Regions from separate parts of the Citrobacter sp. VF227 genome, predicted to be linked through region 2. Evidence: predicted binding sites of a transcription regulator. Region 2 holds the regulator's gene; each other region holds the start of a gene.
The links. Region 2 encodes CRP, which controls carbon source genes, mostly activating them, when cyclic AMP is high. Its sites were predicted from a motif close to ATGTGANNNNNNTCACAT; they were not measured.

Region 1 (7,775 bases), on a different contig from region 2:
TCCCTTCATTTTATTCCCGCGTAATTTGCATTGCTAACTGGATAGACACCGCCATGCTCTCAGACTTGGCTTTTCCTGTCCAGGCAATATCAAACGCCGTACCGTGGTCCGCAGAGGTGCGAATAAACGGCAATCCGGCGGTGATATTCACCCCATCATAAAATCCCAACAATTTTAGCGGAATATGGCCCTGATCGTGATACATCGCCACCACCATGTCGTACATACCTTCGTGGCACTGCATAAATACCGTATCCGGTGGACAGGGTCCCGTAACATTTACCCCTTCCGCTTGCATTGCACGCACCGCAGGTCCGACAATCGTTATCTCTTCCTCGCCAAACAGGCCATTTTCGCCGGCATGGGGGTTGACGCCAGCAACCGCAATACGTGGATTATCGAACCCTACCAGACGCAGGAAATCATTCGCCACCTGAATGACCGTTTTTACACGTTGCTCGCTGAGCGTATCAAGAAATTTGCGCAACGCGATGTGGGTGGTAACGTGAATGACTTTAAGCTGATCGGTATAAAGTACCATCGCGTAGTCTTTGCTGTTGGTCAGTTGTGCCAGCAGTTCGGTATGTCCGGGATAATGATGTCCCGCCAGATGCAACGCTTCTTTATTCAGCGGCGCGGTAGCAATAGCCTTAACTTCACCACTTAGCGCCAGTGCTGTAGCGCGTTTTATGCAGCGATAGGCCAAATCTCCCGCCTGCGCTTGCACCACTCCTGGCTGAAGAGCGGTAGGATCGGCAAGCGGTTCATCAATCACGTTGATAACACCCGGGGCGAATTGCGCCAGGTCTACGCTGTCGATAACCCGAAGTTCCGCTGGCGGTGTGACATTTAATGACTGGATACGACGCAGCGTTTGGGCACATCCCACAACCACAACCGGCGCGCCAGAGAGTTCTCCCTCCACCAGCGATTTAATAATAATCTCAGGTCCAATACCGGCAGGATCGCCCATTGTTACTGCAATAATGTTATTCACTCATGTTCTCCTCGATAAAATTTAAAACCTGACGCAACGTCGTTTCGTCACCGAATCCCCCTGCCTTTGTCATAACCGGGCGTTGCCAGTCGCCACCGACAAAATGACCGTACGGCACGCACTGGGCCACACGGTCGGTAATTCGAAATCCTGTTGCCTTAAGGGCGTCTGCAACCGCCATCGCCACATCGCCACCAGAGAGATACAGCGCGCCTGGCGATACCTCTTGCAAAACCTGGCGGATAAGCTGTCCAAGAAACAGGCAGATTTTTTCACCGAGCTGAACGCGATTCATCTCCATGCGCACGCACAACTGCGGAATATGATGGCGCGCTTCACTGTCGGGACTTGTGTGAACGATGCAGTGTTTACCAGAGGCGAGGATTCCAACAATGCGCTGCACGTACGCTGTTGAACCACCGCTGAAAATATTCTCGATATCGATGAATACCATCCCCACTTGCGGGTTCTGGTACACAGCGGCAACCTGTTGTTGAGCGATTTCACTCATTGATCCCACAACAGCCAGCAAGCGCTGGGAAGAAGGTGCCCGCACATGGCGCGCCAGTGCATCACAGATTCCGGCTGACCCCACCAACAACGGCAGCTCATCCTGCATCAGCGCTTGAGTAACAATCACATCAAGGTCAGCGTCAGTCCGCGCATCCACAACCCAAATCTGCGGCGTCTCAACAACAGGCTCATGCAGGTGCTGCGTGTAGTCATTTAGAGACATCGACCGACACGCAATGGTGGTTTGCGCCTGTATCACTTCACAGATATCAGCACTCATCACCGGTGTTTTAGGATCGCTGGCAAATTCGGTATGCGTTACCGGAACGCCGTGAATCAGGCATTGCCCTTGCTCGGTGGTACGGCCTGCGGCAGGATAAGTAGCCGCTAAAATGGCACGTTTTTTGCCCGTAACTCGCATCAACGCGTCCAGTTCCGCCCCCGGATTACCCCGCAATGTTGAATCGATTTTCTTCAGCCACTGCGTCTGAGGTTCTGCCTGACAGGCAAGAGCCAAATCGCTTACCCTCGCCGCGGCTTGTTGAGCATCCAGTGCCCGGCTATCGCTGTTTATGACCAGCACATCTGCATCATCGGCACAGGGCAATGTGAAAGCGACGTTCACCGTCATTCCCGTCATCGCCAGACTCACTCCCGCATCATTTCCCCCCGTAAAGTCATCAGCAATGACAAGGATCTGGGGTCTTACAACATGTCTACTCATCCATGCTCCGGGTTGTTGAATTTTGATAATGATTATATTCAATCACATTTGATTAAATGTGAGCAAGCTCAATTTATTCAGTTCCGAGATAAATTATAAATTTAGCCCATGATGAAATCGCTTTTGAAACGAAATGAGCGAATTCAATCACTCACCTACAGGAGAATGTTGTGGCAACAATCAATAGCACCGTGATTAGCGGTTCAAATGCCATCCCCGCGCTGGAACCAATACTGACAGGCAAGCACCAGCTATTGCTGGTGACCGATAGCAATATCGTCAGGCTGGATGCAGTGGCGCAGATCCGCACCTTGCTCAGTAACGATGGCCGCCAGGTCACACTTATTGATAGCGTGCCTGCCGAGCCGGGTCATCATGACGTTGCGGCACTGTTAGAAAGCGTTAAAGGTCTTAACGTAGAGATGGTGATAGGTATTGGTGGTGGCAGCGTACTGGATGTAGCGAAGTTGCTCTCAGTCTTATGTCATCCTGAATCCTCTTCTCTTGACGCCATGCTGGCAGGCGAGAAACCGCTGCACCGCGTAGCTTCAGTGCTGATTCCAGCCACTGCAGGGACGGGTTCTGAAGCAACTCCTAATGCGATTCTGGCGATCCCGGAACAAAACACCAAGGTCGGCATCATTTCTCCGGTGCTATTACCCGATTACGTTGCCCTGTTGCCGGAACTGACGACCAGCATGCCAGCGCATATTGCGTCATCAACCGGAATAGATGCGTTATGTCATCTGATTGAGTGCTTTACAGCCACCATCGCCAATCCGATCAGTGACAATGCGGCGCTCATCGGGTTACAGAAGTTGCTGAAGAACATCGAAACCTCGGTTAATGAACCGAACAATTTGCTGGCTAAACTGGAAATGCTGTGGGCGTCATATTATGGCGGAGTCGCGATTAATCATGCCGGAACACATCTTGTCCATGCACTCTCTTACCCACTCGGAGGTCGCTATCACCTGCCTCATGGTATAGCCAATGCCATTCTGTTAGCCCCTTGCATGAAAGCTATCCGTCCTCATGTGGTCGACAAGTTCGCTCAGGTCTGGGATCTGTTGCCTGATGCCGATCGGACCCTGAGTACCGAAGAAAAATCATTCGCGCTGGTGGAATACTTCTCCGCACTTGTGAAACGACTCAACCTGCCCGATAACCTGGCAACGCTCGGGGTACCACCCACAGATATTTCCACTCTCGCCGATGCCGCGCTCAACGTAAAACGTCTTATTAACAACACACCCTGTCAGGTAAGCCATGACGATGTTGAGGCTATTTATCAAACACTTTTTCCAGAACTGATTACCAAAGGAGTGAATCATGAGTAAGAAAATTTGTGGTGTACTGACGGCAATCGTCACCCCCTTTGACAACGAAGGGGCGCTAAACCTCCACGAGCTCAAAAATCAGGTTAATCGCCAGCTAAACGCCGGCAACGGCATTTTCTGCGGCGGTACGAACGGTGAGTTTTTTGTGCTTAACGAGGAAGAAAAAATAGCAGTGACCCGCACCTGCGTTGAGGAAGTCGCTGGACGGGCAAATGTGGTTGCGCATATCGGTGAAATCTCAACCCGTGAAACCATTCGTCTGGGCAAGCAAATTGAAAAAATGGGCGTCGATGCCGTATCGGTGATTACCCCGTATTTTGTTCCGCTCAAACAGCAGGAACTGATTGCTCATTATACCGCGATTGCCGACGCGCTATCGGTGCCGGTATTTCTCTATAACATTCCGGCACGTACGGGTAACACCATTGAACCAGAAACCGCAAGCGTACTGGCGACGCATCCCAACATCATTGGTATCAAAGACAGCGCCGGGAGCTATGAAAGCCTCGAAGGTTTCCTCAACGCCGTCAAAGATATCGAAGGTTTTGATGTGCTAAATGGGCCGGACTCGCTGATTCATCAAGGATTCGTTGACGGTTGTTCAGCCTGTATTTCCGGTTTGGCGAACGTAGCGCCAAAAGAAATTAACGCTATCTGGACGCGATTCAAGGCCGGTGATGTTGTCGGATCGCGTGAAGCGCAGGAAAGCGTCACGGGTTTGCGAACCGAGCTCTATAACGTTGCGTTCTCGCCCGCCGCAGTCAAAAAAGCATTGCAAATCATGGGACATGAGGTAGGCGCAAGTCGTTACGCCGTCACGTTTAGTGAGCAACAGGAAAATACTATCCGCCAGATAGTGTCGCATCTCGCCCACTAAAGGATTTCTCAATCGTCACAAGAATACCCGGGAGCCTAGCGCCCCCTGGATTCGTACGCCCTGGAGGGCGGCTAAGATGAACTCATTTACCTCTTCAGACACTCTGATCATTGTAGGGATCGTGATTGCCTATATTATTTTTACAACCTGGCTCACTTTCCGCCTACGCAGTAAAAATGCTGGCGATTTTATGGAAGGCTCGCGTGCCATGCCTGCCTTCATCGTCGGTATTCTCCTTATGTCCGAATATATCGGCGCCAAATCGACCATTGGTACCGCTCAGGCAGCATTTGAAGGCGGAATAGCCGCATCCTGGTCTGTTCTCGGTGCCGCTATAGGTTTTCCTCTGTTCGGTCTGATACTGGTTAAACGTATCTACAATACAGGGAAAATCACTATATCGGGTGCCATTGCCGAGAAATATGGCAACAGCACAAAAAACATTATCTCTATCATCATGATTTACGCCCTGCTGCTGGTAAACGTCGGAAACTACGTCAGCGGCGCCGCGGCGATTTCGACAGTACTGCAGGTCAATTTACCTGTTGCCGCCTTTATAACCGCCATTGTGAGCACCTTCTATTTTGCCTTTGGCGGCATGAAAGGCGTTGCCTGGGTAACGATGCTGCACAGTGCCCTAAAGTACATTGGTCTGTTGATCATTATGGGGTTTGCTCTCTCAAGAACCGGCGGTTTCTCACCGATGATTGAACAAATGCCAGACTTTTACTGGACCTGGGATGGCAACATCGGCGCGGGTACTATCGTCGCATGGCTCATCGGTACCATTGGTTCTATTTTCTGTACACAGTTTGTGATCCAGGCGATTTCATCAACTAAAGATGTCAAATCCGCCCAACGATCAACATGGATCGCCTTCTTCTTTTGTTTACCAATTGCTTTTGCTATCGCCATTATCGGTGTGGCGGCGAAGTTTCTTCACCCAGAAATTAACAGCCTGTATGCAATGCCCATTTTTCTGCAGGATATGGACCCATGGCTGGCCGGCCTTGTGACAACGTCACTTGTAGCCTCTATTTTTGTTAGTGTCAGTACCGTTGCTCTGGCTATCGCCTCACTGGTGGTGAAAGATTTTTATGTGCCAATGCGTAACCCTACCAAGGAACAGGAGTTTAAAGCGACTCGCTGGATCTCCTTGTTCATTGGCTTCCTGCCGCTGATTTTCGTCCTGCTGGTACCGGAAGTATTAAAGCTCTCCTTCTTTACCCGTGCGATCCGACTCTCCATTACCGTCGTCGCCATTATCGCCTTCTATGCGCCGTTCTTTAAAAGTACTCGCGGTGCAAACTGTGCCCTGCTGGGTGCCTGCGTAGTGACATCCGTTTGGTATCTGCTGGGTGACCCGTTCGGTATCAATAATATGTACATCGCCTTGCTGACGCCTGCGGTGATTATGATTCTCGACCGTCTAATCCCTAACAAATCCCAGCAAGCTACTCCCAAACCTGTCGAAAATAATGGAGTCTAAAATGACCGTAACCGTAAATCGCGATGGCATGCTGCGAAAACTCGAACAAGATGAGCGTGTGGTTATTGCCATGCTGCCTTCAGAATGCCCGCAGAATCATGCCGCCAATATTATGCCTCTGCCCGATGGCTCACTGATGTGCGTCTGGTTCGGCGGTACTCAGGAAGGCATCGCAGACATCTCAATCTGGAGCTCACGTCTGCGCCCAGGAAGCGAGCGCTGGAGCCAGGCTGTTAAACTGTCTGATGATCCGGGTCGCTCAGAGCAAAACCCTGTGCTGTTCCTCGCGCCAGATAACGTCTTATGGCTGCTTTGGACCGCCCAGATCTCTGGCAATCAGGACACGGCTATTGTGCGTTATCGTCAATCACATGACCTTGGGGAGAGTTGGGGCGAGACAGGTACCCTGCTGGATAAACCGGGCACCTTTATCCGCCAGCCAATTATGGTGATGGACAATGGCAACTGGCTGCTTCCGGTTTTCTATTGCCGCACACGTACGGGCGAAAAATGGGTCGGTAATGATGATATTAGCGCAGTCAAAATTTCATCCGATCGCGGTAAAACCTGGCGTGATGTGGAAGTTCCGCAAAGTCTTGGCTGCGTTCATATGAATATTACACCGCTGCTGGACGGCTCACTTATCGCCCTGTACCGCAGCCGTTGGGCCGACAATATCTGGTACAGCACGTCCATCGATATGGGTGAAAGCTGGTCGGCACCACAACCAACGACATTACCCAATAATAATTCCTCAATTCAGGTTACTACGCTGGATGATGGCAGGCTCGCGCTGGTATTCAACGCGATGAACGCGACCGGAGCCAGTGAGCGCCGCACATCACTGTATGATGAAATTGACGATGGCGATGATGACCGCATCCAGCCGGTAGTGACATCAGGCCGTTCGGCTTTCTGGGGCGCACCACGCGCACCGATGACCGTCGCCCTCTCTGCCGATGGGGGTAAAACGTGGCCCTGGCAGCGTAATCTTGATGAAGGCGACGGTTATTGCATGACCAACAATTCACAAGAAAAACTCAACCGTGAGTTTTCCTATCCCAGTATTAAACAGGGTGCTGATGGTCAATTGCACATTGCTTATACGTATTTTCGTCAGGCCATTAAATACGTTCGCCTCACTCCGGAATGGATTCAGGAGGATCACTGATGATTATCGGTAATCTTAACGTTCTCGATCTGGCAGGGTTACCCTTCTGTCTGCAGGATATACTGCGCGATCCCCGCTGCCATCTCGCGGCCTTACAGGCACGAGAAGATGGCCGATGGCAGCCTGATAATGTCGACTGGTTTTGTACTCTTGGCCCAGCGCAAACCCAGCAAGCCTCGCAGCGTCATACTGAATACCATCGCCAGTGGGCCGATATACAGGTGGTTTTGACAGGAGAAGAGCGTATCAACGCGGGGGGAAAATCTGCTTTTTTCAACGGTGATGAAGAACGCAAACCCGACCTTTTTATTTCTACACAGGCTGAACTGAATGTCACGATAACGTTACGAGCTGGAGATTTTGCCGTCTTTATGCCTGGTGAAGCGCATCAGGCATTATGTGCGGTCAGCCAGCCGGGAACAGTCCGCAAAGCCGTGTTCAAAGTTCCCCTGTCATCTCCGGAGGTTTAAATGCGTCACGCGATTGTCACCGGAGCCAGCTCCGGGATCGGCGAGGCCATTGTCACTCAGTTGCTCAATGACGGCTGGCAAGTAACAGGTTTGTGCCGCTCCTCCGTCGCACGCAGCGATCCTGCGTTTTGCTGCGTGAATGTGGATCTGAGCGACAACTCATCTTTATGGGAGATAATGCCAACGCTCGCCAC
Region 2 (7,775 bases):
GGTATGCATGGTGTTCAGATGCCCTAATATCCGCTGTAGATGCTGCTCAAGGGTACTTAAAGGCCCGTGGGACAGCATCTCTGGCGCCTCGAGAATATTTACATCGCCGGAGCTTCCTGGGCCGTCATATTCCAGCCGTTGCTGACAGCGCTGGATCGCAATTTCACAGGACTCCAGATACCGCTGCGCCAAATCCGGCGTCAGCATCGTATGTTCCCTTGCCAGCGTGGTCATCGCGTTGATGTGTTCGACGATGAACTGGCTATGCGTAACCCACAGTTTCATGTCCGCCAGATAGTGCGAGTTGAATCCTGGCTCCTGCATCGCCTGGTTAAGTGAGTTGAACAACGTGTTATGCGCCTGGTTGACCCGCATGCGTTGATACGCCAGCGGTGTGGCCTGCGGATCGTTGCTAAGGATCAGGCGGATGGCTTCCTGATCGGCTTCTAACGCATCGTGGGCGTTTTTACGCAGCAGGCCGCTCTGCCACTGCGGCCATAGCCAGAGCATCCCGCCAAAGGCGATTAGGCAACCAGTGACCGTATCGATAAACCGCGGCACGATAAACTGTTCCCCGTTCAGTGTCAGCAACTGCAGGGTGTATACCGCGGTGACCGTAAAGCCGACGGTAGCCCAGCCGTAGTTTTTACGGATGGTCAGATAACTCACCAGGGTTATCAGCAGCATGCCTGCCAGCGTGTAACTCTCCTGAATATGAAAGTGCAGTGTGACGCCAGCGATCACCAGGCCAACGAGCGTCCCTACTGAACGGTGTAAAATACGTACCCGGGTCGCCCCGTAGCCATTTTGCGTGACGAACAGGATTGTCATCAAAATCCAATAGGGTTTTGGCAGGTGTAAGGCGCTGCCCATCAGGCTGGCAATGCTCAACATGACGCTGATGCGTCCGGCATTACGCAGCGCCGGGGATTTCAACGACAGATAGCTTTTCAGGGCAGGGATCAGCGGCAGCCGACGCTGCTTGTCAGCCATTAAATCCCGGGCATACAGTGGGCGCTGGGTGCGTAGCACGCGGGCAATACGGCTGAAGTGCCAGTAACAAAATTGTCCTACCGGATTGTCCGGATGTTGGTTGGCAATTTTCTCCAGCGTGCCAATTTGTTTATCCATTGAAAAACGTGTTGGCAAGCGGTGATACAAAATGTCATCGGCCAGAACGCGAAGGCGTTCGGCGACGGTGCGCGCGTTCCAGCGGATCACCTGTTCGGCGTGGCTACGTTCGACCAGCTTTTGCACCTCTTCCGGCTGGTGGAGGCTGACGGAAATATGTTCCTGTAAATCGAGCGCCTCCTGAAAGGCACGTAGCAGGCGCTTATAATCGTTGTTGCGATGTGCCGACAGCATATGCATTTGCTGATAGCACTGGGTAATCAAATCTACCGCTTTTTGTTGGCGCACAAGCAGGGGGGGTAGCGCTTTTTCCGGATCGGCATGCTGAGTCAGGAGGCTGTATTTGGCCTCACAGTAATCGGCTAATTCACGATACAACAAGCTGAGCGACTCACGCAGCGGCTGCTCACGCCACATCCAGAACCAGAACCAGTTGAACAGGCCGTACCACAATGTACCCAACGCGTAGATCAGCAGTGGCTCCCAGACGGGCATGTTCCCGGCCAGGCTGAGCGTGAAAATTGCCGCGATAAGCGAGGCAGGTAGTAGTCGTGCATGCAGAGGGCCTAATTCAGCGGTTACACCAAGAATCAGCGTCAGGCCAGTGAGGATCAGCGGCAGCGGTATAGTCTGTGCCAGCAGTATCTGCATGATCAGACTGCATCCGGCAAACAAAGACGCACCAATCACTAAGCGTTTGAAAAAGCGCTTATGCGGGGTATCAAGACCGGCAATATTGCAGCAGGCAGGGACGAGGGAGAAGAGGAGCCCCAGATGAAGCTGCCCGATGATCAGACCGACGGCCACAGGTAAACATAGCACCAGCGTCTGTCGTAGTGCGTAGTTGATCTCAGGGTGATATATCAGTCTTCGCCACATCGGTGCAAACAAAAGTGGCGCATTACGGGGTAACGCGCCACTTCGATGGGGTTAACGTGTGCCGTAGACGACGATGGTCTTACCGTGTGCGGAGATCAGATTCTGATCTTCCAGCATCTTCAGAATACGACCAACGGTCTCACGGGAACAGCCAACGATCTGGCCGATTTCCTGGCGGGTGATTTTAATCTGCATGCCGTCCGGGTGGGTCATCGCGTCAGGCTGTTTCGCCAGATTCAGCAGAGTCTGCGCGATACGACCGGTAACGTCGAGGAAGGCAAGGTTGCCAACTTTTTCAGACGTGACCTGCAGACGGCGAGCCATCTGAGAGGACAGGCGCATCAGAATATCTGGATTGACCTGGATTAATTGGCGAAATTTTTTGTACGAAATCTCAGCGACTTCACATGCAGTTTTAGCACGGACCCAGGCGCTGCGTTCCTGACCTTCTTCGAAGAGGCCTAATTCACCAATAAAATCGCCCTGATTCAGATAAGAAAGGATCATTTCTTTCCCTTCTTCATCTTTGATCAGCACTGCCACTGAGCCTTTAACGATGTAGTACAACGTTTCCGCTTTTTCACCCTGGTGAATCAGCGTGCTCTTCGATGGGTACTTATGAATATGGCAATGAGACAAGAACCATTCGAGAGTCGGGTCTGTTTGCGGTTTGCCAAGCACCATGCGCGGTTATCCTCTGTTATAAGCTGTCTCCAGAGCCAAAATATTACCTGCCTCTGGGTTTGCAAAAATGTGCTTCCCGCTACCTGGGAAGGGGGCTGTCAATACGTGCGACGGCCTGTAATGTGATGTCCTCTGCATACATGCAGTACGTCAATGTATTACTGTAGCATCCTGACTGTTTTAGCATAGCTTTCGCCGTGTGTCTCCTGGTGTCTCGCTTCAGCATGACGCAGGTCGCCTTCCGTTGCGAGATTTGTTGTGTGCGCGTAATCTGTCAGGAAAATTGATGCATCGGAGTAATAAAATATGCAAGCACGTGTTAAGTGGGTTGAAGGGTTAACCTTCCTCGGTGAGTCCGCCTCTGGCCACCAGATTTTGATGGACGGTAACTCCGGTGATAAAGCGCCGAGCCCGATGGAAATGGTCTTAATGGCTGCGGGCGGTTGCAGCGCAATTGATGTGGTGTCGATCCTGCAAAAGGGTCGTCAGGATGTGACCAACTGCGAAGTGAAGCTGACCTCCGAGCGTCGTGATGAAGCGCCACGCCTGTTTACCCACATCAACCTGCATTTCGTTGTAACGGGTAACGATCTGAAAGATGCGTCCGTCGCTCGCGCGGTCGATCTTTCGGCGGAAAAATATTGCTCCGTGGCGCTGATGCTGGAAAAGGCGGTGAACATTACCCACTCCTATGAAGTGGTTGCCGCTTCGTGATGTTATGCCTGATGGCGATATACTTATCAGGCCTACAGGATTTAAACGCGTAGGCCGGATAAGGCATTATCCGCCATCCGGCAAAAAAACACCTTACTCTATCTTTTTACCTTCCATCAGTCGCTGGACTAGCGGCAGCATAATCAATTCCATCGCCAGACCCATTTTCCCGCCCGGAACAACCAATGTATTGATATGAGAAATGAATGAGCCCTGCAGCATGGCCAGTAGCCATGGGAAATCGATCCCTTCCAGATTACGAAAATGAATCACGACAAAGCTTTCATCGAGTGACGGAATACTCTTGGCGGCAAAGGGGTTAGAGGTATCTACAGTCGGTACGCGCTGAAAGTTGATATGCGTACGAGAAAACTGCGGCGTGATGTAATTGATATAATCGTCCATTGAACGCACCACCGAGTCCATCACCGCTTCACGCGAGTGTCCACGCTCGCTGGTATCGCGGGTCAGCTTCTGGATCCACTCCAGGTTCACGATCGGCACCACACCAACCAACAGATCGACATGCCGGGCCACATTTTGCTGCGGGGTGACAACGCCGCCGTGAAGTCCCTCATAGAACAGGACATCCGTCGGTTCAGGCAGCGGCTGCCAGGGCGTAAATGTCCCCGGAACCTGATTCCACGGTACGGCCTCATCGTAGGTGTGCAGATATTTACGCGACTGACCTTTGCCCGTCTGACCGTATTCAATGAAGGTTTGCTCCAGCAGACCGAAGTCGTTAGCTTCGGGGCCGAAATAGCTGATATGCCGCCCGGCATCGCGCGCTTTGCGAATCGCCATGTCCATTTCCGGGCGGGTATAGCGATGAAAACTGTCGCCTTCCACCTCGGCGGCGCGCAGATTTAACTGCGCGAATATTTTACGAAACGCGAGGCTGGTGGTGGTGGTCCCCGCGCCGCTGGATCCTGTTACCGCAATCACCGGATGTTTGGCAGACATAACAACTCCATGAAATGGTTGTAATTATAGTAAAGTCGGCCGGCGGCTACGGATTACTCGCGAATCTGCTTCCTCGGCATAATGTTGACCGTTTCATGCAATTCGGACCACACCAGCACGGCTTCACCTGATTGTAGTTGGCGTTTGACGTCGGCGACTTTTTGTTCGAGCGAGCGTTCATGTTCACCATAATCGGTGCCTTCGCGCAAGACAAAGCTTTCAAGCAGATTGTCCAGCGCGTCCGGGGAGATGTCTTGCCAGGGAATAATCATGATGAAGTCTCCAGATACGTTGTCAGCCAGTCCGGGATTCTGGATTCCAGCCACATCTCCGGATGGCGTATCGTACCGCCAATGAATCCGACATGGCCGCCGTGTTCAGTAAGCTGATACTCCACCTGCGAGGGCAGGTTTTCCGGCTCAGGGATCACATGATGATCCATAAACGGATCATCCTTGGCATGGATAATCAGCGTCGGTTTGGCGATCTGATTAAGCAATGGCATGGCGCTACACTGACGGTAATAGTCTATCGCATCGGCGAAACCGTGAATTTTGGCGGTGATCAGATCGTCAAAATCGCGAATGCGACGTAGAGATTTCAACTGGGCCAGGCTCACCGGCAGTGAGCCAGGATAAGCCTCAAGCTTACGCGAGGCATTGGCTTTCAACAGATTAAGCAGGTAGCGCTGATAGACCCGGGAGAATCCCTTGTCCATGTGGTAACTACAGGCTTCCAGCACGAAAGGGGCAGAGACGATAACAGCAGCATCAATTGGAATCTCGGTGCCTTCTTTTGCCAGCAGGCAGGCCAGCATGTTTCCACCAAGCGAATAGCCTACCGCTGCGGTCGGCACACGACCGAACTCACGCTCCAGCCAGTGTAAAAACCAGGTGCCGTCTTCTGTTTCACCGGAGTGATAAATGCGGTTCAGACGATTTGGTTCGCCGCTGCAGCCGCGAAAATGCATCACCACACCCAGCCAGCCGCGCTTTTGTGCTGCTTCAATCAGGCCATGTGCGTAGGGGCTGTTCAGGCTGCCTTCCAGGCCGTGAAAAACCACCAGGCGCGGTTTGTGTTTCGCCTGCTGCGGATCTTCACTCCACGCCAGATCGACAAAATCACCGTCTGGCAATTCCAGACGCTGCCAGTGGGCATCGAACTTCACCTTGCGGCGAATTAAACGCGGCAGCATCGTCTGCAGATGGCGGTTACTGATACCGCGCATTGGACGGAAATCTCGCGAATCTTCGGTAGGTGGAGTCATTTCTGTGGACGTGATTTCAACCATAACACCAGAGCAATTAATATTCGGAAAGAATAACTATACCGCGCGCAGCGCATGCGGGTTAGCCAATATGTGATTTTGCGCTTATTCTGCCAGCATCTGCTCAAGCTGTTCCTGCGCGTCCAGCCAGGCCATTTCGCACTCTTCGAGCCCGGATTTCGCGCTGGCTTGTTGCTGCAAGCATGCCGTGAGTTCAGCCTTGCGGCTTTGGTCGTACAGTTCGCTGTCGCCGAGTTTCTCTTCTGCCTGCGCCAGCTGTGCGTGCAGCTTCTCCATCTCTTTTTCCAGACGGGTAATCTCTTTACGCAACGGCTGCGTCAGAGTGCGTAGTTCAGCCTCGCGACGCTTCTGGTCTTTACGCGCCTGGGCGCTGTTAACGCTCTCTTTCGCCGGTTCGTCGCCCTGGCTTTCCTGTTTTTGCACATCGCTCAGCCACTGCTGATAATCCTCCAGATCACCGTCAAACGGCTCGACTTTCTTGTCATGCACCAGATACAGGTCGTCGGTGGTAGAGCGAATCAGGTGACGGTCGTGCGAGACCACGACCAGCGCGCCTTCGAAATCGATCAGCGCTTCGGTCAGCGCCTGGCGCATATCCAAATCCAGGTGGTTGGTCGGTTCATCGAGCAGCAGCAGATTCGGGCGCTGCCAGACGATCAACGCCAGTACCAGGCGTGCTTTTTCACCACCGGAGAAACGACGGGTCTCTTCGCTGACCTTATCGCCCTGGAAGCCGAATCCGCCGAGGTAGTCTCGAAGTTTCTGCTCCAGCTCCTGTGGTGCCATGCGAGCCAGGTGCTGGATAGGCGATTCATCGGCGCGTAAAAACTCCAGCTGGTGCTGCGCGAAGTAGCCCAGCTTGATGCCTTTCGCCAGGCCAATCTCGCCGCTGATTGGGGCCAGTTCGCCGGCCAGCAGCTTAATCAGCGTAGATTTACCCGCACCGTTACGACCGAGCAGGCCGATGCGGGATCCCGGCACCAGATTCAGTTTGATCGAATCGAGAATGACGCGTTCGCCGTAGCCAGCGCTGACTTTTTCCATCTTCAACAGCGGGTTTGGCAGGCTTTCCGGCTCACGGAAGCTAAAGTGGAACGGATTGTCCACGTGCGCAGGGGCAATCAGCTCCATGCGTTCCAGCATTTTGATACGGCTCTGCGCCTGCTTTGCTTTGGTGGCTTTAGCTCGGAAACGATCGATATAGCTTTGCAGATGCGCTACACGCTCCTGCTGGCTTTCGTACATCGCCTGTTGCTGCGCGAGGCGGGTCGCACGCTGGATTTCAAACGCGCTGTAGTTGCCGGTGTACTCGAACATGGTTTGTTGTTCGATATGGATAATTTTATCCACCACCGGATCGAGGAAGTCGCGGTCGTGGGAGATCAAAATCAGCGTACCCTGATAGCTTTTCAGCCATCTTTCCAGCCAAATGACCGCGTCGAGATCGAGGTGGTTGGTCGGTTCATCGAGCAGCAGCAGGTCCGAACGGCAAATCAGCGCCTGTGCCAGATTGAGACGCATACGCCAGCCACCGGAGAAGTCGCTGACTGGATGTTCAAGCTGTTCGTTGGAGAAGCCGAGGCCATGCAGCAGACTGGCGGCGCGTGAACGCACGGTCCAGGCGTCAATGGCATCCAGTTTTCCATGGACGGTGGCAATGGCGTGTCCATCGTTACGTTCGTTGGCATCGTTCAACTGCGCTTCCAGTTGACGATATTCGCGGTCGCCGTCGATTACGTACTCCAGCGCGGGCTGTGGCAACGCAGGCGTTTCCTGATTCACCCACGCGAGCTGCCAGTTTCCCGGATAGGTAAATCCTCCGGCGTCGGCGCTGAGTTCATTTTTCAGCAATGCCAGTAAGGTAGATTTACCGCAGCCATTTTTACCGACCAGGCCAACTTTCTGCCCTGGATTAATGGTGGCCGTGGCATTGTCCAGCAAGACGCGCACGCCGCGACGAATTTGTAACGATGAGAAAACAATCATAAGGCGCCGTATGTTCAGACTATGTTAATTTATCATTATGATAATGTAATGTGCGGGGCATTTGCCGCACCGAGGCGCAATGGTAGCCCAAAACGTCGAAAATAGACAAAAGACAAAACCGGGAGGGGGA
Region 3 (7,775 bases), on a different contig from region 2:
TCCTCCATTTTTTCGCTGTGTGCCATCAACCACATTACCAACCGGTACAGCACTGCAAGGGTAATAAAGACCACTAGCACCGGCAGCATTGGAACATCATCATAAAACGCCACGTCTCCCGCTGCGGAACCCAGCGTAAGGATGATCAGGACTTCAAAAAGCGACATCTGACGTACGCCGCGACGTCCGGTGATTTTTAAAAACAGAAAAACCAATATAAAGGTATAGAGGCTGCGCAAAGCAACTTCGCCCAGAAAATCCATCGGCACTTTATCAAGCGCCATACGGTGTAAATCGAATGCTTTCATTAATATGCTCTAAACGTGGTTGGCTGTAAGAAAGCATAGCTAATGCTTTTATTTACGCCTGGAATCCGGCGACGATAGCGCCGTTCATTGAAAACCCGTATCATTGCGCGCTTTCCGTACGACAAAAGTGATTTTCATGACGCAAACATTTATCCCCGGCAAAGATGCCGCTCTGGAAGACTCCATCGCTCGCTTCCAGCAAAAATTGCTCGACCTTGGTTTTCAAATTGAGGAAGCCTCGTGGTTGAATCCCGTCCCTAACGTCTGGTCTGTACATATTCGCGACAAAGAATGCGCGTTGTGCTTTACCAACGGGAAAGGCGCGACAAAAAAAGCGGCACTGGCTTCCGCGTTGGGGGAATACTTTGAGCGTCTGTCGACTAACTACTTCTTTGCGGATTTCTGGCTGGGTGAAACCATCGCCAACGGTCCGTTCGTGCATTACCCGAACGAAAAATGGTTCCCGCTGACTGAAAACGACGATGTACCAGAAGGTCTGCTGGATGCACGACTGCGAGCGTTTTACGATCCAGAAAACGAACTGACTGGCAGCATGCTTATCGATCTACAGTCCGGTAATGAAGAACGTGGCGTCTGCGGTCTGCCGTTTACCCGCCAGTCTGATAACCAGACCGTCTATATACCGATGAATATTATCGGCAACCTGTATGTTTCTAACGGCATGTCTGCGGGTAACACGCGAAACGAAGCTCGCGTTCAGGGCCTGTCTGAAGTCTTTGAGCGTCATGTGAAGAACCGCATTATTGCGGAAAGCATCAGCCTGCCGGAAATCCCGGCCGAAGTCATGGCGCGCTATCCGGCTGTGGTGGAGTCCATCGCCAAACTGGAAGCGGAAGGTTTCCCAATTTTCGCCTACGATGGCTCGCTGGGCGGCAAGTATCCGGTGATTTGCGTTGTCCTGTTCAACCCGGCGAACGGTACCTGCTTTGCCTCCTTCGGCGCGCACCCGGATTTCGGCGTAGCACTGGAGCGTACCGTCACTGAACTGTTGCAGGGCCGTGGTCTGAAAGACCTTGATGTCTTCACCCCACCGACTTTTGACGACGAAGAAGTGGCTGAACACACTAACCTTGAAACCCACTTCATTGATTCCAGCGGTCTGATTTCATGGGATCTGTTCAAGCAGGATGCCGACTATCCGTTCGTTGACTGGAATTTCTCTGGCACCACGGAAGAAGAGTTCGCCACCCTGATGACTATCTTCAATGCTGAAGATAAAGAAGTGTATATCGCCGACTATGAGCATCTGAGCGTTTACGCCTGCCGCATTATTGTTCCGGGAATGTCTGACATCTACCCGGCTGAAGATCTGTGGTTAGCCAACAACGCCATGGGCGCCCATCTGCGTGACACCATCCTCTCTCTGCCGGGAAGTGAATGGGATAAAGAAGACTATCTCAACCTGATCGAACAACTGGATGAAGAAGGCTTTGACGACTTCACCCGCGTCCGCGAACTACTTGGTCTGGCAACCGGCGCGGATAACGGTTGGTACACCCTGCGTATTGGCGAGCTAAAAGTGATGCTGGCGCTGGCCGGTGGCGACCTGGAGCAGGCGCTGGTCTGGACAGAATGGACGATGGAATTCAATGCCTCCGTCTTTAGCGCTGAACGTGCCAACTACTACCGCTGTCTGCAAACGCTGCTTCTGCTCTCTCAGGAAGAAGATCGTCAGCCGCTGCAATATCTGAATGCGTTTGTCCGCATGTACGGTGCCGAGGCGGTTGAAGCGGCAAGTGCAGCATTGAGTGGCGAAGCGCCATTCTACGGGTTGCAAACCGTTGATAGCGATCTGCAGGCTTTCCCGGCGCATCAGTCTCTGCTGAAAGCCTATGAAAAACTACAGCGCGCGAAAGCGGCACATTGGTCAAAATAATGACAGTCAGCCTGCGCTAAGTAGGCTAAAAGTTTTGTCTGGGATATATTACGGGGCGCTTTAAGCGCCCTGTTTTTTTATTTTGGTCAAATCGGAAAATAAATGTAAAAACAAGGTTAAATATTAGTAGTTGATATTAAAAAAATTAGCGTATTAATGCAGTTTTTTATCTCAATTACTCCATTTTAATTAACCGTCTAACAGGAGACAAAAAGAAAAAATTCAACTCACTTTATAATTTTTAAAATTTATTTTTACGTGGATAATCAACAAGTTACTCCGTAATCGCATAAAAACCATGCGTCTTACGGGCCTATAAGCCAGGCGAGATATGATCTATATCAAATTCTCATCTATAATGCTTTGTTAGTATCTCGTCGCCGACTTAATAAAGAGAGAGTTAGTGTGAAAGCTGACAACCCTTTTGATCTTATTCTTCCTGCTGCAATGGCCAAAGTTGCCGAAGAAGCAGGCGTCTATAAAGCAACGAAACATCCGCTTAAGACGTTCTATCTGGCAATTACTGCCGGTGTATTCATTTCAATTGCCTTTGTTTTCTATATCACCGCAACAACCGGTACCGGAACTATGCCTTTCGGCATGGCAAAATTAGTAGGTGGTATCTGCTTTTCCCTGGGGCTGATTCTTTGCGTTGTCTGCGGCGCAGACCTCTTCACCTCAACCGTATTGATTGTCGTAGCAAAAGCCAGTGGTCGTATTACCTGGGGCCAATTGGCTAAAAACTGGCTTAACGTGTATGTCGGTAACCTGGTGGGTTGCTTGCTCTTCGTGCTACTGATGTGGCTTTCCGGCGAATACATGACCGCCAACGGCGCGTGGGGGCTCAACGTCCTGCAAACAGCCGACCACAAAGTGCACCATACTTTTGTTGAGGCAGTAAGCCTTGGCATCCTGGCTAACCTGATGGTGTGCCTGGCGGTATGGATGAGCTACTCTGGCCGCAGCCTGATGGACAAAGCGTTTATCATGGTATTACCGGTCGCAATGTTTGTTGCCAGCGGTTTTGAGCACAGTATCGCAAACATGTTTATGATCCCTATGGGTATTGTAATACGCGATTTCGCCACCCCGGAATTCTGGACCGCTGTTGGGTCTTCTCCGGAGAATTTTTCTCACCTGACCGTGATGAATTTCATCACCGATAACCTGATTCCGGTTACGATCGGTAACATTATCGGCGGCGGTTTGTTGGTCGGGTTGACATACTGGGTCATTTATCTGCGTGGTAACGATCATCATTAATCTGATGATGCCCATTACACGCAGTAAATAAAAAATCCACTTAAGAAGGTAGGTGTTACATGTCCGAGCTTAATGAAAAGTTAGCCACAGCCTGGGAAGGTTTTACCAAAGGTGACTGGCAGAATGAAGTAAACGTACGTGACTTCATTCAGAAAAACTACACTCCATATGAGGGTGACGAGTCCTTCCTGGCTGGCGCAACTGATGCGACCACTGCACTGTGGGACAGCGTGATGGAAGGCGTTAAACAGGAAAACCGCACTCACGCGCCTGTTGACTTTGACACCTCCGTTGCTTCTACCATCACTTCTCACGACGCTGGCTACATCAACAAAGCGCTCGAGAAAATTGTTGGTCTGCAGACTGAAGCTCCGCTGAAACGTGCGATCATTCCGTTTGGCGGCATCAAAATGGTTGAAGGTTCCTGCAAAGCGTACAACCGCGAACTGGACCCGATGCTGAAAAAAATCTTCACCGAATACCGCAAAACCCACAACCAGGGCGTATTCGATGTTTACACCAAAGACATTCTGAACTGCCGTAAATCCGGTGTTCTGACTGGTCTGCCAGATGCGTATGGCCGTGGCCGTATCATCGGTGACTACCGTCGCGTTGCGCTGTACGGTATCGACTACCTGATGAAAGACAAATACGCTCAGTTCGTCTCTCTGCAGTCCGATCTGGAAAACGGCGTAAACCTGGAAGCAACTATCCGTCTGCGTGAAGAAATCGCTGAACAGCACCGCGCACTGGGTCAGATCAAAGAAATGGCTGCTAAATATGGCTGCGATATCTCTGGTCCGGCTACCAACGCTCAGGAAGCTATCCAGTGGACTTACTTCGGCTACCTGGCCGCGGTTAAATCTCAGAACGGCGCAGCAATGTCCTTCGGTCGCGTATCCACCTTCCTGGATGCTTACATCGAACGCGATCTGAAAGCAGGCAAAATCACCGAACAAGACGCTCAGGAAATGATTGACCACCTGGTCATGAAACTGCGTATGGTTCGCTTCCTGCGTACCCCAGAATACGATGAACTGTTCTCCGGTGACCCAATCTGGGCAACTGAATCTATCGGTGGTATGGGCGTTGATGGCCGTACTCTGGTTACCAAAAACAGCTTCCGCTTCCTGAACACCCTGTACACCATGGGTCCTTCTCCGGAGCCGAACATCACCGTTCTGTGGTCTGAAAAACTGCCTCTGAACTTCAAGAAATTCGCCGCTAAAGTGTCCATCGACACCTCTTCTCTGCAGTACGAGAACGATGACCTGATGCGTCCGGACTTCAACAACGACGATTACGCTATCGCTTGCTGCGTAAGCCCGATGGTTGTTGGTAAACAAATGCAGTTCTTCGGTGCGCGTGCAAACCTGGCGAAAACCATGCTGTACGCAATCAACGGCGGCGTTGATGAAAAACTGAAAATGCAGGTTGGTCCTAAATCTGAACCGATCAAAGGCGACGTTCTGAACTTCGACGAAGTGATGGACCGCATGGATCACTTCATGGACTGGCTGGCTAAACAGTACGTCACCGCACTGAACGTTATCCATTACATGCACGACAAGTACAGCTACGAAGCCTCTCTGATGGCACTGCATGACCGTGACGTTATCCGCACCATGGCGTGTGGTATCGCTGGTCTGTCCGTCGCTGCTGACTCCCTGTCTGCAATCAAATATGCGAAAGTTAAGCCGATTCGTGACGAAGACGGTCTGGCTATCGACTTCGAAATCGAAGGCGAATACCCGCAGTTTGGTAACAACGACTCTCGCGTTGATGACATGGCGGTTGATCTGGTAGAACGTTTCATGAAGAAAATTCAGAAACTGACTACTTATCGTAACGCTATCCCGACTCAGTCTGTTCTGACCATCACCTCTAACGTGGTTTATGGTAAGAAAACGGGTAACACCCCAGACGGTCGTCGTGCTGGCGCGCCATTCGGACCGGGTGCTAACCCAATGCACGGTCGTGACCAGAAAGGTGCTGTTGCCTCTCTGACCTCCGTTGCTAAACTGCCGTTTGCATACGCTAAAGATGGTATCTCTTACACCTTCTCTATCGTTCCGAACGCACTGGGTAAAGACGACGAAGTTCGTAAGACCAACCTGGCTGGTCTGATGGATGGCTACTTCCACCACGAAGCATCCATCGAAGGTGGTCAGCACCTGAACGTGAACGTCATGAACCGTGAAATGCTGCTGGATGCGATGGAACATCCGGAAAAATATCCGCAGCTGACCATCCGTGTTTCTGGCTACGCAGTACGTTTTAACTCCCTGACTAAAGAACAGCAGCAGGACGTTATTACTCGTACCTTCACTCAGACCATGTAATTGGTTTTGACTGAAATCGTACTTTAAAAAGCGTACAATAAAGGCTCCACGTAAGTGGGGCCTTTTTAATAGCCTGCTTTGTCAGCTATCTATACTTATGGATATCAGCCAAAACAGACTCGACACAGTTAATAACTGTGCACTAACACTGGCCCCGGATGGGCCACACCTGGAGAAACACCGCAATGTCAGTTATTGGTCGCATTCACTCCTTTGAATCCTGTGGCACTGTTGATGGCCCGGGCATCCGTTTTATTACCTTTTTCCAGGGCTGCCTGATGCGCTGCCTGTATTGCCACAACCGCGACACATGGGATACGCACGGCGGTAAAGAAGTCACCGTCGATGAATTAATGAAAGAGGTCGTGACCTATCGCCACTTTATGAACGCTTCCGGCGGCGGTGTGACAGCGTCCGGCGGTGAGGCTATCCTGCAAGCTGAATTCGTACGTGACTGGTTCCGCGCCTGTAAAAAAGAAGGCATTCATACCTGTCTGGATACCAACGGTTTTGTTCGCCGCTACGATCCGGTGATTGATGAACTGCTGGAAGTCACCGACCTGGTAATGCTCGATCTCAAACAGATGAACGATGAAATCCATCAGAATCTGGTAGGCGTATCTAACCATCGTACGCTGGAGTTCGCTCGCTATTTGTCTAACAAAGATATCAAGGTTTGGATCCGCTACGTAGTCGTGCCTGGCTGGTCTGACGATGACGATTCCGCACACCGCCTGGGCGAGTTTACCCGCGATATGGGCAACGTCGAAAAAATCGAGCTGCTGCCTTACCACGAACTGGGCAAGCACAAATGGGTGGCGATGGGTGAAGAGTACAAGCTGGACGGCGTTAAGCCGCCGAAGAAAGAGACCATGGAGCGCGTGAAAGGCATTCTCGAGCAATATGGACATAAAGTGATGTATTGATATTTATGGTGGGTAACGGACCCGTTACCCACCAGACTCTACCTTAGCGCCCTCTTCTCGCCAGTAGCGGGAAAATCAACCCCAATCCTACCAGCACAAACGGCGTCACGATATTCAGCGTGAGCTGGAATGTCCACTCAGGGGTAAAGGCTTCCATTTTCGGGAAGATCCCGGTCAGACAAGCAAATGCGGTAAAAGCGAAGCACCAGATCCCCACCGTCATCGCCAGCGATCGATTCCGGATAAAGACATATTCCGGCTTATACTTCTGCGCCAGGCGAATAACAGCAATAAACGCCACAAACACCCATAGATAACGCAATGGCATCACGACTGAATTGAGATTTAGCAACCACTTGTAGAGATTGTTCATGTCGCCAATCCCCAGGGTTGGCAACATAATCAAAATCGCTACCAGCACCAGCGTCAGAATATAACCATTGACCGGTGTCCCCGAGGCATTGGTTTTACACAGGCTTTCCGGAATATATTTACGATCCGCATCGCCCAGCAGAACTTTAAGCGGTGCATCAATAGAAAATACTAATGCCGCGATCTGTCCTAATGTGTTGGCAATAGCGTAAATAACCATCAGCGAGTTACCCATACCATAATACTCGCCCAATTTCTGGAAGGCGTAATATTGACCATTGGTCATGAGATCATCAGGAATATGCCGGGAGTCAAACATCATCCCCATGGCCAGCGACCCGAGGATCGCACACACTGCCACCATCACCGCCAGGACGAGCATCCCTTTCGGAAATTCTTTGCCCGGATTACGTGTCTGATTAACGTAAGGTGATATTTTCTCGGCGCCGCCAACGGCAAAGACCAGCATTGAGATCGTGGTAATATAGGTAAAATCGATATGCGGGATGAACGATTCCCATGTGATATTGGTTGTTGCTATCTGCACATCGGTGATCGCCGGAGCAGTTACCGCCATCACGACATACAGAATAGACATCACGAACATCGCGATGCCCGCCACTGAGCCCACAATTTTCAGTGATTTCATACCACGGGACGCAACCCA
Region 4 (7,775 bases), on a different contig from region 2:
TCAGAACGTGACCATTGGTGGCCAGAACCTGGTCAACGGTCAGGCGATGGATGCCGTCAACCCGCTCTCCTACGCCATTCTGGAGTCCTGTGGCAGACTGCGTTCCACTCAGCCGAATCTCAGCGTGCGTTATCATGCGGGGATGAGTAATGACTTCCTGGATGCCTGCGTACAGGTGATCCGTTGCGGCTTCGGGATGCCAGCCTTTAACAACGACGAAATCGTCATTCCGGAATTCATTAAGCTGGGCATTGAACCGCAGGACGCCTATGACTACGCGGCTATTGGTTGCATCGAAACCGCCGTTGGCGGCAAATGGGGCTACCGCTGCACCGGCATGAGTTTTATAAACTTTGCCCGCGTAATGCTGGCGGCGCTGGAAGGCGGACGCGATGCCACCAGCGGCAAAGTATTCCTGCCGCAAGAGAAAGCGCTCTCAGCTGGCAACTTTAATAATTTCGATGAAGTGATGGATGCCTGGGATACGCAGATCCGCTATTACACGCGCAAATCCATCGAAATAGAGTATGTCGTCGACACCATGCTGGAAGAAAACGTACACGATATTCTGTGCTCCGCGCTGGTAGATGACTGTATTGAACGTGCGAAAAGTATTAAGCAAGGTGGCGCGAAGTATGACTGGGTATCCGGCCTGCAGGTGGGTATCGCCAACCTCGGCAACAGCCTGGCTGCAGTGAAAAAACTGGTCTTCGAGCAGGGGGCTATCGGCCAACAACAGCTGGCCGCCGCGCTGGCCGATGATTTTGATGGTCTGACCCACGAGCAGTTGCGCCAACGCCTGATAAACGGTGCGCCAAAGTACGGCAACGATGACGATAGCGTTGATGCGCTGCTGGCCCGCGCTTATCAGACTTACATTGACGAACTGAAGCTGTATCACAACCCGCGTTACGGCCGTGGTCCGGTTGGCGGCAACTACTACGCCGGGACCTCGTCTATCTCTGCAAACGTACCGTTCGGCGCGGCAACCATGGCAACGCCGGATGGCCGTAAAGCGCACACCCCGCTGGCAGAAGGCGCAAGCCCGGCATCCGGTACGGACCATCTCGGTCCAACGGCGGTAATTGGCTCGGTGGGTAAACTGCCTACTGGTTCAATCCTCGGTGGCGTGCTGTTAAATCAGAAGCTGAACCCGGCCACGCTGGAAAATGAGTCTGATAAACAGAAGCTGATGATTTTGCTGCGTACCTTCTTTGAAGAGCACAAAGGTTGGCATATTCAGTACAACATCGTTTCTCGTGAAACGCTGCTTGAAGCCAAAAAACACCCGGATCAGTACCGTGATCTGGTGGTGCGTGTAGCGGGTTATTCCGCCTTCTTCACCGCGCTGTCTCCGGATGCGCAGGACGATATCATCGCCCGTACTGAACATATGTTATAAGCAAGGTCAGTGAGCCGGATTAGGTACTCGTACCGACATCCGGTTCTCATCCCTCACCACTGCCGGATGGCGCAGTTGCTTATCCGGCCCACTCAATCGCCCCTCTCCCTCTTTCATTCGAAATTAAATTTGTGCTTTAGCTCACATTGTTATTAAAATGTTTCAGGTCGCAGTTATGAGCCAGGAGCAAGTATGACCATCAAAGTTATCGTCACAGACATGGACGGAACTTTTCTCGACGACGCCAAGCATTACGATCGCGTACGCTTTATGGCGCAGTATCAGGAACTGAAAAAACGAGATATTGAATTTGTCGTGGCCAGCGGCAACCAGTATTACCAGCTAATATCCTTCTTCCCGGAGCTCAAAGATGAGATCTCTTTTGTCGCCGAGAACGGGGCACTGGTGTTTGAACACGGCAAACAGCTGTTTCACGGTGAGCTTACCCGCCACGAATCACGCATTGTCATTGGCGAACTGCTCAAAGATAAGCAGCTCAACTTTGTGGCCTGTGGACTGCAAAGCGCCTACGTGAGCGAAAATGCCCCAGAGTCCTTTGTCGCGTTGATGGCAAAACACTACCATCGCCTGAAACCCGTAAAGGATTATCAGGACATCAACGATGTGCTGTTCAAGTTCTCGCTGAATTTACCCGACCAACTGATCCCATTAGTTATCGATCACCTTCACTCTGCCCTCGACGGCATCATGAAGCCTGTCACCAGCGGCTTTGGGTTTATCGACCTGATCATTCCCGGCTTACATAAAGCTAACGGAATCAGCCGTTTGTTAAAACGCTGGAACCTGTCACCGCAAAACGTAGTCGCCATTGGCGATAGCGGTAACGACGCGGAAATGTTGAAGATGGCGCACTACTCTTTCGCCATGGCCAATGCGGCAGAGAGCATCAAATCGATTGCCCGCTATCAGACCGATGACAATAACCATCAAGGCGCGCTGAACGTGATTCAGGCGGTGCTGGACAACACCTCCCCTTTTAACAGCTGATCCCATAACCGGGGCGCTCGCCCCGGCTTTCACTCTATTCTCACTTTGCGCACACCAGCATATTTTTAAACTTGCATTAACTAATTTTTAACTTATATTATCACTTGCAATCAAATTTAGTTTCGAATGAAAGTTAATGCGAGGTGGTTATGGCTTTTACTTTTACCAGCGACACGTTGCCTGCCGATCACAAAGCGGCAATCCGTCAGATGAAACAGCAACTGCGGGCACAGCTTGGGGATGTTCAGTTGATCTTCAACCAGCTGAGCGATGCCATTGCCACCCGCGTGGCGGAAATCAACGCCCTCAAAGCGCAAGGCTCCCCGGTATGGCCTGTGTTGTCCTATGCGGATATCAAAGCGGGTCGCGTGAGTGCAGAGCAGCGTGAAGAAATTAAGCGTCGCGGATGCGCGGTTATTAAGGGGCATTTCCCCCGCGAACAGGCGCTGGCATGGGATCAGTCGATGCTCGATTACCTGGATCGCAACCATTTTGATGAGGTCTACAAAGGCCCCGGTGATAACTTTTTTGGCACCCTCAGCGCATCCCGCCCGGAGATCTACCCCATCTACTGGTCCCAGGCACAGATGCAGGCCCGCCAGAGCGAAGAAATGGCCAATGCACAGTCATTCCTTAATCGCCTGTGGACGTTTACAAGCGAAGGGAAACAATGGTTTAACCCGGATGTCAGCGTTATCTACCCTGACCGCATACGTCGTCGTCCGCCGGGAACAACGTCCAAAGGGTTGGGCGCGCATACGGATTCCGGCGCGCTGGAACGTTGGCTTCTGCCGGCATATCAGCAGGTTTTTGCGAATGTTTTCAATGGTAAACTGGAAGAGTACGATCCGTGGCAGGCTGCGCATCGCACCGAAGTAGAAGAGTACACCGTGGATAACACCACCAAATGTTCAGTATTCCGTACCTTCCAGGGCTGGACTGCATTATCCGATATGCTGCCCGGTCAGGGATTGTTGCATGTGGTCCCTATTCCTGAAACGATGGCGTATGTGCTGTTACGCCCATTGCTTGACGATGTGCCGGAAGATGAACTTTGCGGCGTAGCGCCCGGCAGAGTCCTGCCGATTTCCGCGCAATGGCATCCGCTGCTGATTGAAGCGCTAACCAGCATTCCACAACTGGAAGCCGGAGATTCCGTCTGGTGGCATTGTGATGTTATTCACTCCGTCGCGCCGGTAAAAAATCAACAAGGTTGGGGCAACGTGATGTACATCCCTGCCGCACCGATGTGCGAAAAGAATCTGGCCTACGCTCACAAAGTAAAAGCCGCGCTGGAAAAAGGCGCATCGCCGGGTGATTTCCCTCGAGAGGATTATGAAACTCACTGGGAAGGACGCTTCACACTGGAGGATTTGAATATCCACGGTAAACGCGCGCTGGGGATTATTTAATATGTAGCTTACACAATTTTCCCTAGGTATTTCGCGTTACAGGAAGGCGACCAGCCTGTAAATCCCCGGGAGCTTACATAAGTAAGTGACCGGGGTGAACAGGTGCAGCCAACACACCTGTAACACGAAAGACGACGGGTAAATTAACCGTCAATACCTTTACTACGCAGGTAATCTTCGTAGTTGCCGGTGAAGTCGATCACACGTTCCGGCGTAATCTCAATCACGCGGGTCGCCAGGGAACTGACGAACTCACGGTCGTGAGAAACGAAGATAAGCGTGCCCTGATACATTTCCAGCGCCATGTTCAGCGACTCGATAGATTCCATATCCAGGTGGTTAGTCGGTTCATCCATCACCAGAATATTCGGTTTCTGCATCATCAGCTTACCGAACAGCATGCGTCCTTTTTCACCACCGGAGAGCACTTTTGCAGGTTTCTTGATATCGTCCTGGCTGAACAGCAGACGACCAAGGAAGCTGCGCACAACCTGCTCATCATCGCCTTCTTGTTTCCACTGGCTCATCCATTCGAAAACGGTCAGATCGTTTTCAAACTCGTATTCATGATCCTGCGCGTAGTAACCAACCTGGGCGTTCTCAGACCACTTCACGGTACCGTTGTCTGGCTGCAAATCGCCAACCAACGTTTTCAGCATGGTGGATTTACCCACGCCGTTGGCACCAATGATGGCAACCTTCTCTCCCACTTCCAGCAGCAGGTTAAAGTTTTTAAACAGCGGGCCTTCATCAAAACCTTTCGCCAGCGCTTCCACTTCCAGCGCGTTACGGAACAGTTTCTTATCCTGTTCGAAGCGGATGAACGGGTTCTGACGGCTGGACGCTTTCACTTCGTCAAGCTTAATCTTATCAATCTGGCGCGCACGAGAGGTTGCCTGACGAGATTTAGACGCGTTGGCGCTAAAGCGGCTGACGAAGGATTGCAGATCGGCAATCTGTGCTTTCTTCTTGGCGTTATCGGCCAGCAGACGTTCACGCGCCTGAGTTGCCGCTGTCATGTATTCGTCGTAGTTACCCGGATAAACACGCAGTTCGCCGTAGTCCAGATCCGCCATGTGCGTACAGACCATGTTCAGGAAGTGACGGTCGTGCGAAATGATGATCATGGTGCTGTCACGCTCGTTGAGTGTCTGCTCCAGCCAGCGAATGGTGTCGATATCCAGGTTGTTCGTTGGTTCGTCGAGCAGCAGAATGTCCGGGTTAGAGAACAACGCCTGCGCCAGAAGCACACGTAGTTTCCAGCCGGGCGCGACTTCGCTCATCGGGCCATAATGCTGCTCTACCGGAATACCGACGCCCAGCAGCAGTTCACCCGCACGCGCTTCCGCAGAATAGCCGTCCATTTCGCCATACTGAACTTCGAGGTCAGCAACTTTATAGCCGTCTTCTTCGCTCATCTCGGCCAGCGCATAAATGCGATCGCGCTCCTGCTTCACTTCCCACAGTTCACCGTGACCCATGATGACAGTGTCAAGCACGGTGAATTCTTCAAAGGCGAACTGATCCTGACGTAGCTTACCGATGCGCTCGTTCGGATCGAGGGAAACGTTGCCCAGCGTCGGTTCGAGGTCGCCGCCGAGAATTTTCATAAAAGTGGATTTACCGCTACCGTTCGCGCCAATCAGGCCGTAACGGTTGCCGCCGCCAAATTTGACGGAAATATTTTCAAACAGCGGCTTACTGCCGAACTGCATGGTGACGTTGCTGGAAACTAACACTGGCGTATCCTGAAAGAGAAAGAAATATGTGACAAACCGCTTATTATGCCATAAGTCTGCGATAAGATCGCGCCTTGATGCTGAAGGGGTAAAGTGAAAGCGTGAGGAAAAAAATGTGATTTAGTACACATCCGAATTCCTTGTTGCTCAGATTGCACATATAATGCGTGCCCAACACTACATAAATCTCAACCCACTAGCCTGCCTGGCACTGAATCTCGCATACATGAACATGAATATGAAATTAACAACGCTTTTCGCGGCGGCACTCGCAATAGTTGGTTTTTGTAACACCGCCTCTGCCGTCACGTACCCGCTGCCTACCGATGGCAGCCGTTTGATTGGCCAAAACCAGGTCATCACGATTCCTGAAGGCAACACCCAACCGCTGGAATATTTTGCGGCAGAGTATCAGATGGGTCTGTCTAACATGCTGGAAGCTAACCCGGGCGTGGATACCTTCCTGCCGAAAGGCGGTACCGTGCTGAACATCCCTCAGCAGTTGATCCTGCCGGATACCGTGCATGAAGGTATTGTGATTAACAGCGCTGAAATGCGTCTGTACTACTACCCGAAAGGCACTAACACCGTCATTGTTCTGCCGATCGGTATCGGTCAGTTGGGCAAAGACACGCCAATCAACTGGACCACCAAAGTAGAACGTAAAAAAGCGGGTCCAACCTGGACGCCTACGGCGAAAATGCATGCGGAATACCGCGCAGCGGGCGAACCGCTACCAGCCGTTGTTCCGGCAGGTCCGGATAACCCGATGGGGCTGTACGCGCTGTATATCGGTCGCCTGTACGCTATCCACGGCACCAATGCTAACTTCGGCGTCGGCTTACGCGTCAGCCATGGTTGCGTGCGTCTGCGTAACGACGACATCAAGTTCCTGTTTGAAAATGTGCCGGTCGGCACCCGCGTACAGTTTATCGATGAGCCGGTAAAAGCCACTACCGAACCAGACGGCAGCCGTTACATTGAGGTACACAACCCACTGTCTACCACTGAAGCACAGTTCGAAGGCGGGGAAATCGTACCAATTACGCTGAATAAGAGCATTACCAGCATCACCGGTCAGCCTGACGTCGATCAGGCCGTCGTTGAGCAGGCGGTACAGAACCGTTCTGGTATGCCGGTTCGTCTGAACTAAGCACATACCTGATACGAAAAAGGCGGATGAATCATCCGCCTTTTTTATTGTCTCTGCGCCGCTATGACAGCATCAGCAACAAACCATACCCCACCAGCGCCGCCCATATCAGCATCGGCATCGAATACCAATGAAAACGCCACCAGATCCGGCGGTCGTTTGCCATGCGCAAAGCAATAAGATTCGCCAGCGATCCCGGCAACAGCCCAAAGCCACCCACATTGACCGCCCAGGCCAGCAATAGCGTCGGCGGGACGTAGTTCAGCAGCAAAATTGTACTGGGAACATTACTGATAAACTGCGACAGGCCAATGGCCGTCAACCACAGCCCCGGCGCTGAAAGCGTGCCAATCTGGTGGGTGATCCCCTGCAAGGCCGGGAGTTGCGTCAGCAAGTGCACATCAATAAACATCGCCATAAACACTAACAGCAACGTCCAGTCAACGCTGAGGATCACGCGGCGAGCCAGCACCATGAACCCTGCAGCGACGATTGCCAGCCCCCACAGCTCTTGTTTTAACTCCAACGCCGCCAGGAAGACGATATACAATGCCAGACAGCTCCACACCAGACGCGGTTGCCAGTCAGGCGCGGACGTACCGGTGTGATAATGCAATGCTTTATTCGGGAAACTGAACCAGCACAGCACCACCAGCGTCAGCATCATGGCCCCCGCAAGCGGCGCCATTTGCCAGGTAAATGCGGCAAATGACAAGCCAGAGCGCCCCCACATCAGAATGTTTTGCGGGTTACCTATTGGCGTGAGCAACGATCCGGCGTTAACCGCCAGCGCCTCAAAGATAATCAGGCGATTCACCGGAATAGCGCATAATTTTTTCAGGGTGATCGTCAGCGGAACAACAATAAACAACGCCACATCATTGGTCAGAAACGTCGACAGCAGCGCCGCCGCCAGCACCATAAATATTCCCACCTGGCGTTCTGTGTTGAAGCGGCGGGTCATTTTGCGCCCTAACACATCAAAATAGCCGCTGAGCTCGACCCCTTTGGTCAGTAACATCAGGCCGCTAAGCGTAATAATCGTGTGCCAGTCAATGGCA

Region 1: the regulator CRP is predicted to act here: its motif matches at 2,291-2,308, upstream of ACU8YC_RS01800 (iron-containing alcohol dehydrogenase).
Region 3: the regulator CRP is predicted to act here: its motif matches at 2,535-2,552, upstream of focA (formate transporter FocA).
Region 4: the regulator CRP is predicted to act here: its motif matches at 5,675-5,692, upstream of ACU8YC_RS08895 (ABC-F family ATPase).

Annotation. Positions count from the first base shown of each region.
Region 1 is NZ_JBRFVF010000001.1:344,536-352,310, reverse strand. Features, by position in the region: gene ACU8YC_RS01815 (DeoR/GlpR family DNA-binding transcription regulator) at 1-9, opposite strand, end outside; gene ACU8YC_RS01810 (D-threonate 4-phosphate dehydrogenase) at 11-997, opposite strand; gene dtnK (D-threonate kinase) at 990-2,234, opposite strand; gene ACU8YC_RS01800 (iron-containing alcohol dehydrogenase) at 2,405-3,574, shown strand; gene ACU8YC_RS01795 (dihydrodipicolinate synthase family protein) at 3,567-4,451, shown strand; gene ACU8YC_RS01790 (sodium:solute symporter family protein) at 4,528-5,940, shown strand; gene ACU8YC_RS01785 (exo-alpha-sialidase) at 5,942-7,111, shown strand; gene ACU8YC_RS01780 (YhcH/YjgK/YiaL family protein) at 7,111-7,581, shown strand; gene ACU8YC_RS01775 (SDR family NAD(P)-dependent oxidoreductase) at 7,582-7,775, shown strand, end outside.
Region 2 is NZ_JBRFVF010000005.1:10,324-18,098, reverse strand. Features, by position in the region: gene ACU8YC_RS16410 (YccS/YhfK family putative transporter) at 1-2,010, opposite strand, end outside; gene crp (cAMP-activated global transcriptional regulator CRP) at 2,062-2,694, opposite strand; gene ACU8YC_RS16400 (OsmC family protein) at 3,001-3,408, shown strand; gene ACU8YC_RS16395 (phosphoribulokinase) at 3,502-4,371, opposite strand; gene ACU8YC_RS16390 (YheU family protein) at 4,425-4,643, opposite strand; partial or broken gene ACU8YC_RS16385 (hydrolase) at 4,640-5,699, opposite strand; gene ACU8YC_RS16380 (ABC transporter ATP-binding protein) at 5,744-7,645, opposite strand.
Region 3 is NZ_JBRFVF010000002.1:222,735-230,509, forward strand. Features, by position in the region: gene ACU8YC_RS08520 (DUF421 domain-containing protein) at 1-308, opposite strand, end outside; gene ycaO (30S ribosomal protein S12 methylthiotransferase accessory factor YcaO) at 445-2,205, shown strand; gene focA (formate transporter FocA) at 2,611-3,468, shown strand; gene pflB (formate C-acetyltransferase) at 3,528-5,810, shown strand; gene pflA (pyruvate formate lyase 1-activating protein) at 5,996-6,736, shown strand; gene ACU8YC_RS08545 (amino acid permease) at 6,780-7,775, opposite strand, start outside.
Region 4 is NZ_JBRFVF010000002.1:305,083-312,857, forward strand. Features, by position in the region: gene ACU8YC_RS08880 (formate C-acetyltransferase/glycerol dehydratase family glycyl radical enzyme) at 1-1,402, shown strand, start outside; gene ACU8YC_RS08885 (Cof-type HAD-IIB family hydrolase) at 1,595-2,410, shown strand; gene ACU8YC_RS08890 (DUF1479 domain-containing protein) at 2,560-3,822, shown strand; gene ACU8YC_RS08895 (ABC-F family ATPase) at 3,966-5,561, opposite strand; gene ldtB (L,D-transpeptidase) at 5,794-6,714, shown strand; gene ACU8YC_RS08905 (anion transporter) at 6,776-7,775, opposite strand, start outside.